One region of the Pseudomonas sp. Stari2 genome, then DNA from elsewhere that is predicted to be linked to it. Evidence: predicted binding sites of a transcription regulator. Region 1 holds the regulator's gene; each other region holds the start of a gene.

What was found. Region 1 encodes sigma-54, which starts transcription at its own class of promoters, with help from an activator protein. Its sites were predicted from a motif close to ANTGGCATNNANNTTGCTNT; they were not measured.
Positions count from the first base shown of each region.
Region 2: a site for sigma-54 is predicted at 1,433-1,452, ahead of NH234_RS10305 (CmpA/NrtA family ABC transporter substrate-binding protein). Genes of this name have one in related genera too.
Region 3: a site for sigma-54 is predicted at 1,491-1,510, ahead of glnK (P-II family nitrogen regulator). Genes of this name have one in related genera too.

Region 1 covers NZ_CP099760.1:1,206,754-1,210,010, reverse strand. Annotated here, with positions in the region: gene lptB (LPS export ABC transporter ATP-binding protein) at 1-440, shown strand, start outside; gene NH234_RS05330 (RNA polymerase factor sigma-54) at 627-2,120, shown strand; gene raiA (ribosome-associated translation inhibitor RaiA) at 2,194-2,502, shown strand; gene ptsN (PTS IIA-like nitrogen regulatory protein PtsN) at 2,514-2,978, shown strand; gene rapZ (RNase adapter RapZ) at 2,981-3,257, shown strand, end outside.
Region 2 covers NZ_CP099760.1:2,231,272-2,234,528, forward strand. Annotated here, with positions in the region: gene NH234_RS10300 (ANTAR domain-containing response regulator) at 1-90, opposite strand, end outside; gene NH234_RS10305 (CmpA/NrtA family ABC transporter substrate-binding protein) at 106-1,317, opposite strand; gene NH234_RS10310 (quinone-dependent dihydroorotate dehydrogenase) at 1,541-2,560, shown strand; gene NH234_RS10315 (ribosome modulation factor) at 2,699-2,914, opposite strand.
Region 3 covers NZ_CP099760.1:6,291,240-6,294,496, forward strand. Annotated here, with positions in the region: gene NH234_RS28955 (ammonium transporter) at 1-913, opposite strand, end outside; gene glnK (P-II family nitrogen regulator) at 951-1,289, opposite strand; gene NH234_RS28965 (accessory factor UbiK family protein) at 1,703-1,963, shown strand; gene NH234_RS28970 (Bro-N domain-containing protein) at 2,359-2,886, shown strand; gene NH234_RS28975 (HigA family addiction module antitoxin) at 2,881-3,150, opposite strand.

The DNA of each region.
Region 1 (3,257 bases):
CCGACAACATCATGGCCATCCTCGAGACCCGTCAGGAGCTCGACAAGGCCGGCCGTCGCAAGGAGCTGGAAAGCCTGCTGCAGGAATTCCACATCAGCCACATCCGCGACAACCTCGGCATGAGCCTGTCCGGTGGTGAGCGTCGCCGGGTGGAAATTGCCCGTGCACTGGCCACCGCACCGAAATTCATCCTGCTCGACGAACCGTTCGCCGGTGTCGACCCGATCTCCGTGGGCGACATCAAGCAGATCATTCACCACCTCAAGGCCAAGGGCATCGGTGTGTTGATCACCGACCACAACGTCCGCGAGACGCTGGATATCTGCGAAACGGCCTACATCGTCAATGACGGCCAACTGATCGCCGAAGGCGACTCCGCGACCATCCTCGCCAACGATCTGGTGAAGGAAGTGTATCTGGGTCACGAGTTCCGTCTGTAAACGCGACAGCATTCGACCGACCGTCCGGGTGCTGTAACGTTGAAGCGCACTTTTATACGCTTTTATTGTTACAGCGCTCTAGGCAAACACGACAGTTTCAGGCATATAATTTGCTTAAGTTTGGCGCTTCGGCGCCCTGTAGTGGATGGCGCATAGCGCCGGCGAATAAGGTGTTAAGCCCCTGCCATGAAACCATCGCTAGTCTTGAGAATGGGCCAGCAGCTGACGATGACACCGCAGCTGCAACAGGCCATCCGCCTGCTCCAATTGTCGACCCTGGACCTGCAACAGGAAATCCAGGAGGCTCTGGAATCCAATCCGATGCTCGAACGCCAGGAAGACGGCGACGACTTCGACAACTCCGATCCCATGGCCGACAACGCCGAACAGAAGCCCAACACCGAGATTCAGGAGCCTTCCTATCAGGAGACCGCCCCAACGGTCGACAATCTTGAAGAAGGCGAATGGAACGAGCGAATCCCCAACGAACTGCCTGTCGACACCGCCTGGGAAGACGTCTACCAGACCAGCGCCAGCAGCCTGCCAAGCAGCGATGACGACGAGTGGGACTTCACCACCCGCACCTCTGCTGGCGAGAGCCTGCAAAGCCACTTGCTGTGGCAGTTGAACCTGGCACCGATGTCCGACACCGATCGCCTGATCGCCGTGACCCTGATCGATTGCATCAACAATCAGGGTTACCTCGACGAAACCCTTGAAGAAATCCTCGACGCCTTCGACCCGGAGCTCGACATAGAGCTGGACGAGATCGAAGCCGTCCTGCACCGCATCCAGCAATTCGAACCTGCCGGGATTGGTGCACGCAACCTGGGCGAATGCCTGCTGCTGCAATTGCGCCAGCTGTCGGCCAAGACCCCTTGGCTGGCCGAGGCCAAACGCCTGGTCACCGATTACATCGACCTGCTCGGCAGCCGCGACTACAGCCAGTTGATGCGGCGCATGAAGCTCAAGGAAGATGAACTGCGCCAGGTCATCGAACTGGTACAGAGCCTCAATCCGCGCCCTGGTTCGCAGATCGAATCCACCGAAGCCGAATACGTGGTGCCTGACGTGATCGTGCGCAAGGATAACGAGCGCTGGCTGGTCGAGCTGAACCAGGAATCGGTGCCGCGCCTGCGGGTCAACGCCCAGTACGCCGGTTTCGTACGCCGCGCCGACACCAGCGCCGACAACACGTTCATGCGCAATCAGTTGCAGGAAGCCCGCTGGTTCATCAAGAGCCTGCAAAGCCGCAACGAAACCCTGATGAAAGTAGCGACCCAGATCGTCGAGCATCAGCGCGGTTTTCTTGAATACGGCGACGAAGCCATGAAGCCACTCGTGCTGCATGACATCGCTGAAGCGGTGGGCATGCACGAGTCGACAATTTCCCGGGTAACCACACAAAAATTCATGCATACCCCACGGGGCATATATGAACTGAAATACTTTTTCTCCAGCCACGTCAGCACCTCCGAAGGCGGCGAATGCTCGTCCACGGCAATCCGCGCGATCATCAAGAAACTGGTTGCTGCGGAAAATCAGAAAAAGCCGTTGAGTGACAGCAAGATCGCTGGTTTACTGGAAGCACAAGGCATTCAGGTGGCTCGCCGCACCGTCGCCAAGTACCGCGAATCCCTCGGGATCGCGCCTTCGAGCGAACGCAAGCGGTTGATGTAAGCCACGTTACAGCGTTCCAGTGGCAGGCTCTTCGGCCTGCCGCTTTATGCACTGGCAACGAAGGAGAAGCTGTATGCAAGTCAACATCAGTGGACACCAACTGGAAGTTACCCAACCTCTCCGTGAGTACGTTGAGCAAAAGCTCAAGAGGCTTGAGGGGCATTTCGACAAGATCACCAACGTGCAAGTCACGATGTGCGTCGAGAAGCTGAAGCAGAAAATCGAAGCCACGCTGCATATTCCCGGCAACGAGGTCGTCGCAAACGCGGAACATACCGATATGTACGCAGCGATCGACGCGCTGACCGACAAGCTTGATAAACAACTCAAAAAGCATAAGGAAAAGACCCAGAGCCTGCTTCAGGGCGCTACCGGTCGATAACCCCCACCCCCATGATCCGACTTGAAAGCATCCTGACCCCCGGCCGTTCCCTGGTGAACGTGCCGGGCGGCAGTAAAAAGAAAGCCCTCGAACAAATTGCCAACCTGATCGCCCGGGAAAAGCCGGATCTGGAGATGCAAGATGTCTTCGAGGCGCTGATTGCCCGTGAAAAACTCGGTTCGACCGGTTTTGGCAACGGCATCGCCATTCCCCATTGCCGCCTCAAGGGTTGTGAATCGCCCATCAGCGCCTTGATGCACCTTGAAGCCCCTATCGATTTCGATGCCATCGATGGCGCACCGGTGGACCTGCTGTTCGTGCTGCTGGTCCCGGAAGCTGCCACCGATGCACACCTGGAACTGCTGCGCCAGATCGCCAGCATGCTCGATCGCAAGGAAGTACGCGAAAAGCTGCGTCGCGCCACCACCAACGAAGCCTTGTATCAGGTTGTCCTGGACGAGCAAAACGGGCACTAAACATGCGCTTGATCATCGTCAGTGGCCGCTCCGGCTCGGGCAAAAGTACGGCCCTGGATGTCCTCGAGGACAACGGCTACTACTGCATCGACAATCTGCCGGCCGGCTTGCTGCCGGAGCTGGCGGAACGCGCACTGATTCATACGGAACTGTCTCAGCCACTGGTCGCGGTATCGATCGATGCACGCAACCTGCCAAGCCATCTTTCGCGTTTTCCGGAGTTGCTTGAGGAAGTCCGCAGCCGGCACATCCAGTGCGACGTTCTGTATCTGGATGCCG
Region 2 (3,257 bases), 1.0 Mb from region 1:
ATCGATGACCTCGAAACCGGCCTCGGCCAGCGCAGCTTTAAGGCGCCCGACTTTTTTCGCTGTGTCGTTGATCAGTAGAATGCGCAACATGTTCGCGGTCTCCTGTCAGCGGTGGGCGAGCAGAGGGGCGTTGTTGCTCAACGCGTGCAGCTTGAAGCTTTGCGCGTAAGCGGCCGGGTCGCTGCCGTCCCAGACCTTGCCGTCGATCAGCTGGCTGCTGCGCATATCCTCGGTGCCAACTGGCACACCGACAGTGCTGGCCGCGTCGCGGTACAGCGTCAGTTGCTGCACTTGACGGGCGACGGCGAGGTAATCCGGGTCGTCACGCAGCAAACCCCAACGGCGGAACTGGGTCATGAACCACATGCCATCTGACAGGTACGGCAGATTCACCTTGCCATCGCCGTGAAAGCGCAGTGCGTGCGGATCCTGCCAGCGGTTGCCCAGACCGTCGTCGTAGTCTCCGAGAAAACGCGGCTCGATGCAGGAAACCGGGGCGTCGAGGTACTCGGCGGCGCTGAGCAGGTGCGCGGTGCTGCGGCGGTTTTCCGGGCTTTCTTCGATAAAACGGCTGGCTTCGAGGATCGCCATCACCAGCGCCCGGGCCGTGTTGGGGTATTGCTCGACGAAGGCGCGGGTGCAGCCGAGGACTTTTTCCGGATGGTCGGGCCAGATAGTCTGGCTGGTCGCCAGGGTGAACCCGAGATTTTGCTGTACGGCGCTGGCTGCCCACGGCTCACCAACGCAGAAACCGTCGATGCGACCGGCTTGCAGGTGCGCGACCATTTGCGGCGGCGGCACCACCACGCTGTCGACATCCTGCAATGGATGAATCCCCTGGCTCGCCAGCCAGTAATAAAGCCACATGGCATGGGTGCCGGTGGGGAAGGTCTGGGCAAAGGTCAGCCTTGCGCGGGTTTGGTGCACATGACGGTCCAGCGCCTCAGGACCGGTCACACCCAGCCCCTGCAAGCCGTGGGACAGGTTGAGGCTCTGGCCGTTCTGGTTCAGCCCCATCAGCACCGCCATGTCGGTCGGCGCGATGCCACCGATACCCAGGTGGACCGCGTAGATCAGACCGTACAGGCTGTGTGCGGCGTCGAGTTCACCGCTGATCAAATTGTCCCGCAGGTTGGCCCATGAGTTCTGGCGCTTGAGATTCAGGGTCAGGCCGTAAGGCTGGGCAAAGCCCTGCGTGGCGGCGACCACCACCGAGGCGCAGTCGCTCAGGGCCATGAAACCCAGGTTGATTGCGCTTTTTTCCGGGGCATCGCTGCCGTTGACCCAGGCCAATGGCCCGACGGAGGTTTGAGTCATGAAAAACCACCTTCAAAAAAAACGTCGTCCGAGGCTTTGCCCGCGCAAAACCGAGAGACGACGCCATTGTCCTTGCCTGCACACCACCATTGGCCTGCGGGCTGATGCCGAGGAAGGTGCAAGGCATATGCCATGCGCACGGATTTACCCATGCGCCTCGCGCGGCGGGGCGATGCCCGGCTATAATCGCCGCCTCTTTTCGCCGCCCGAGTCATAGCCGCCCATGTACACCCTGGCCCGTCAGCTGTTGTTCAAACTTTCCCCGGAAACCTCCCACGATCTGTCGCTGGATCTGATCGGCGCGGGCGGGCGTTTGGGCCTCAACGGCTTGTTGTGCAAGGCGCCGGCGTCGCTGCCGGTCAATGTCATGGGCCTGCAGTTCCCGAACCCGGTGGGTCTGGCGGCCGGTCTGGACAAGAACGGCGCAGCCATCGACGGCTTCGCGCAGCTGGGTTTCGGTTTTGTCGAAATCGGCACCGTGACTCCGCGTCCGCAGCCGGGCAACCCGAAACCACGGATCTTCCGCCTGCCGGAAGCCGAGGCGATCATCAATCGCATGGGGTTCAACAACCTCGGCGTGGATAACCTGCTGGCGCGTGTGGCGGCGGCCAAATACAAGGGCGTGCTGGGGATCAACATCGGCAAGAACTTCGACACCCCGGTCGAGCGCGCAGTGGATGACTACCTGATCTGCCTGGACAAGGTCTACGCCCACGCCAGTTACGTCACGGTCAACGTCAGTTCGCCGAACACCCCGGGCCTGCGCAGCCTGCAGTTCGGCGATTCGCTCAAGCAATTGCTGGCGGACCTGGCCACGCGCCGCGCCGAACTGGCCCTGCGTCACGGCAAACATGTACCGCTGGCGATCAAGATCGCGCCGGACATGACCGACGAAGAAACCGCGCAAGTGGCGCAAGCGCTGATCGAAACCGGGATGGACGCGGTGATTGCCACCAACACCACCCTCAGCCGTGTAGGCGTCGAAGGCATGGAGCACGGTGACGAGGCGGGCGGTCTGTCCGGTGCGCCGGTGCGTGAGAAAAGCACCCACACCGTGAAAGTGTTGGCGTCCGAGCTGGGCGGCAAACTGCCGATCATTGCGGCGGGCGGTATCACCGAAGGCAAGCATGCGGCCGAGAAGATCGCTGCCGGCGCAAGCCTGGTGCAGATTTACTCCGGCTTCATCTATAAGGGCCCGGCGCTGATTCGTGAGTCCGTGGACGCCATCGCCGCCAAGCGCTGATCATCGGACATAAACGGCAGGCACAAAAAAGGGCTCCTCGAAGGAGCCCCTGGGCCGTAGCCCGCCGTCCGGGAAGGACGTGCATGGTGATCAGGTAGTTACGAAATCAGATTGTCGTGTCGCAATAAGTGCCCTGTGTCAGCCGACGGCGTGAAGTTCGTTGAGTCTGTGGATTCCCGCAGTGCCGGTCATACCGTCCCAGTTGTCGCCGCGTCCTTCTCGCCAGCCGTTGATCCAGGCTTGACGTACCGACGGTAGAGTAAATGGGCAAAGCTCACGGGATTTGCCACCAACGCCATATTGATATCCGCGCAAAAATGCTCTTTCCAACGGATCACGCTTAAGTCTTCTCATAGGGTGTTTCCCTCACTTGTTGACTGTTTTTGTCGCGTCGACCTCAATTGAGGTCTGGCAGAAAAACTCTGCCGTTGGCGGCTCGCTGCCGGCGTGGCGAGCCAAGGTGTTGACGCCGTTGCGACGTCAACCTGTGTCCAGTTCTAACCAATGAGTCACATCGAGGGAATGACCGTTTTGTCATAAGGACGTAACGAAAAGGGTGCTATGGCGATAAGTAACGGCAGGTTTCATGAATGTTTATTCACCAAACCCCGGTATGATCGGCCCTGCGCTGTATGACAGGTTTAATGCCTTAGTGAGAATGACCCACGTTTACCATCGGGTACTTTTCGACGAAGGG
Region 3 (3,257 bases), 1.2 Mb from region 1:
CCGACGCGATACCCAGTGCGCTCGGTTTGCCGTGGGTGATCCACTCGGCGAACATCCAGCCCAGTGCAGCAGCAGCGGTTGCGATCTGGGTGACCAGCATCGCCATGCCGGCGGTGCCGTTGGCGGCTGCGGCGGAACCGGCGTTGAAGCCGAACCAGCCTACCCACAACATGGCGGCGCCCATCAGGGTGTAACCGAGGTTGTGTGGCGCCATCGGGGTGGTCGGGAAACCTTTGCGCTTGCCCAGCACCAGGCACGCCACCAGACCGGCGATACCGGCGTTGATGTGCACCACGGTGCCGCCCGCGAAGTCGAGCACGCCCCAGTCACCCAGCAGCGACCCCGGACCGCTCCACACCATGTGCGCAATCGGCGCATACACCACGGTGAACCATATGCCCATGAACACCAGCATCGCGGAGAACTTCATACGCTCGGCGAAGGCACCGACGATCAGCGCCGGGGTGATGATGGCGAATGTCATCTGGTAAGTGACGAACACGGCTTCAGGGAACAGCGCCGCCGGGCCAGTAATGCTGGCAGGCGTGATGCCCGCGAGGAAGGCCTTGCCGAAGCCGCCGACGAAGGAGTTGAAGTTGACGACGTTGGCTTCCATCCCGGTGGTGTCGAACGCCATGCTGTAGCCATAAAGGAACCACAGGATGGTGACCAGGCCGGTAATGGCGAAGCACTGCATCATCACGGAAAGAATGTTTTTCGACCGAACCATGCCGCCGTAGAACAGCGCGAGGCCGGGAATGGTCATGAACAGCACGAGGGCCGTCGAGGTCAGCATCCAGGCGGTATCGCCGGAATTGAGGACTGGAGGCGCCACCGGATCTGCCGCCAAAGCCAGGCCGGGCATTACGATGGACAACAGGGCGCCTAGCCCTGCGAATTTACGCAGAGTCATATTGTTTTCTCCTGGGGCGTTGGGTTTGTGGCGGCGTTTAGATCGCGTCGGTATCGGTTTCGCCGGTACGGATGCGGATCGCCTGTTCCAGATTGACCACGAAGATCTTGCCGTCACCGATCTTGCCGGTGTTGGCAGCCTTGGTTATCGCCTCGATAACCCGATCCAGATCCTTGTCGTCGATGGCAACGTCGATTTTCACCTTGGGCAGAAAATCGACCACGTACTCCGCGCCGCGATACAGCTCGGTGTGACCCTTCTGCCGCCCGAAGCCTTTGACTTCAGTAACGGTAATGCCCTGCACGCCGATTTCGGACAGCGACTCGCGCACGTCGTCCAACTTGAACGGCTTGATGATGGCAGTGACTAGCTTCATGAAACTCTCTCCCGAATTGGTGGACTTGCCCCAGGAAAACAAACCCGACTCAAGTCTAAGCGCAGTGCCTGGCTTTGTAACGCATCGTCGGCCGTACCTGCCCGACTGACGCCAGCTAACCGCTCCCGACGAAACTCCCCGTCCCGTCCGGCGCACTGCATTCGTCACAGCGACTGCATCAGTGCATGGGTCACTACCGACTAAGCAGAAAGCTTGCCATCTCGCCAAAATCCCCTGATTTCAATCCCTTGGCCGTGGCCGTCGATGCCATCACCGAAATGGCACACGGGATACGCACAACAACGGTGCGCAGCCGTTCGTCCTTTTGCGCGAAAAGCGTGCATCCCGGCCCGCGCGAATGACTATAGACACTGCGTGATACACTGCCGGCCATTGTTTCCAGGACATATCCCATGCTCGCGCCCAAAGACTTCCTCGACGCCCTGAGCGGCACCGCTTCCCGCCTGTTCAGCGGCGACACGCCATTGCCAAAAGCCGAAATCGAAAGCCAGTTCAAAATGCTGCTGCAAAGTGCCTTCAGCAAACTGGACCTGGTGAGCCGGGAAGAATTCGATAGTCAGATGGTGGTGCTGGCGCGCACTCGCGCCCGGCTTGAGAGTCTTGAAGCGAAGGTGGCTGAGCTGGAAGCGAAGCTGACGCCGTCGGCCGAATAACACCTCGTTTCTTTATGAACGCGGCCCCTTGTGGGAGCGGGCTTGCCCGCGAATGAAGGTCGGAACGACCTTCCCGCCATTCAGGATTCGCTATCGACTCTCGGCAGAATCCTACAGATTGCAATCCCGCCGTCCGATTGCGTCATGAAGCCCTGATTCCTAAGCTCACCCAATGCTGAATGTTCAGCACTGGGTTTGGCGACCCGGAAAGCTTAAGGCGCACGACAACCCTGATGGCGGCTATGTTTACCGCCACATCGAGTCATGGCGGTTGTGCGTGGGAGACCTTCGGGTCTGCCGGGTTCCTTTTGCTCCGGTTCGCCAACCCGCGTACGACTGCCACCCAATTGTTTGGCGACAATTGAGGGCAGCCCTAAAGCAAAAGGAGCTGTTCAATGAATAACGAAGATACGTACCTCACTCCTCAGGTTTTCACCCGCCACAAACTCCCCCTCCACGCCCTCCTCATCCAGAACCAACCCTGGTTCTCTGCCCGTGATCTGGGCCGCCTGCTGCATATTTATCTCAACGAACGCATGCTGCGAAAGCTCGACCCGGACCAATACCAAACTCGCAAAACCCTGATCCACAACCAGATCGAAGATACCCTCCTGATCAGCGAATCCGGCATCTACGCCCTCCTCGTCTATCACTACTGCCCCGAATACCGAGCGCTACGCGAATGGCTCACCCATCAGGTCATCCCCACCCTGCGCGATGCCCAGCACCCCACCACAAGCGAACGCCCACAGCTAAGCCTGTTGAATTGGCCCGAGATGTCGTTGAGTTTGCTGCACTGGAATAACCAGCCGTGGATTCGGTTGCAGGATGTGCCGCAGATGCTGGTAGAACGGGAAAAGCGAAAACACCCAGTGCCGGCCACTTGGTGGAAAAGGGCTTCGCGGATGCTGCAATCGCTATAGGCCCGCATGCCGGAGCTGGGCCCTGCGTAAATCGTAAGTCGACTGAAGATTCATCCAGAACTCAGGCGTGGTGTTGAGGTGGATTGCCAGCCTGATTGCCAGATCGGCGCAGATCCTGAGCTGGCATTTCACAAGCTTCTCGATCTCGGTTTCAGGCCAGTTCGTGGGCATGGCCAAGTCCATGACAGTCATGCCCAACGGCTCCATGAATTCCTTACTCAGAACTTCGCCGGGATGAATCGGGCGCATACCATTGCGGTTCATTTGTCGCCTCCAGAGGCTGCATTGAGCGGCCAAACTGGAGCACCCGACTTTGCAATACAAGACCGTTGAGTCCCTTTCGCTGGCGTCCTACAACTATTAGGGCATGC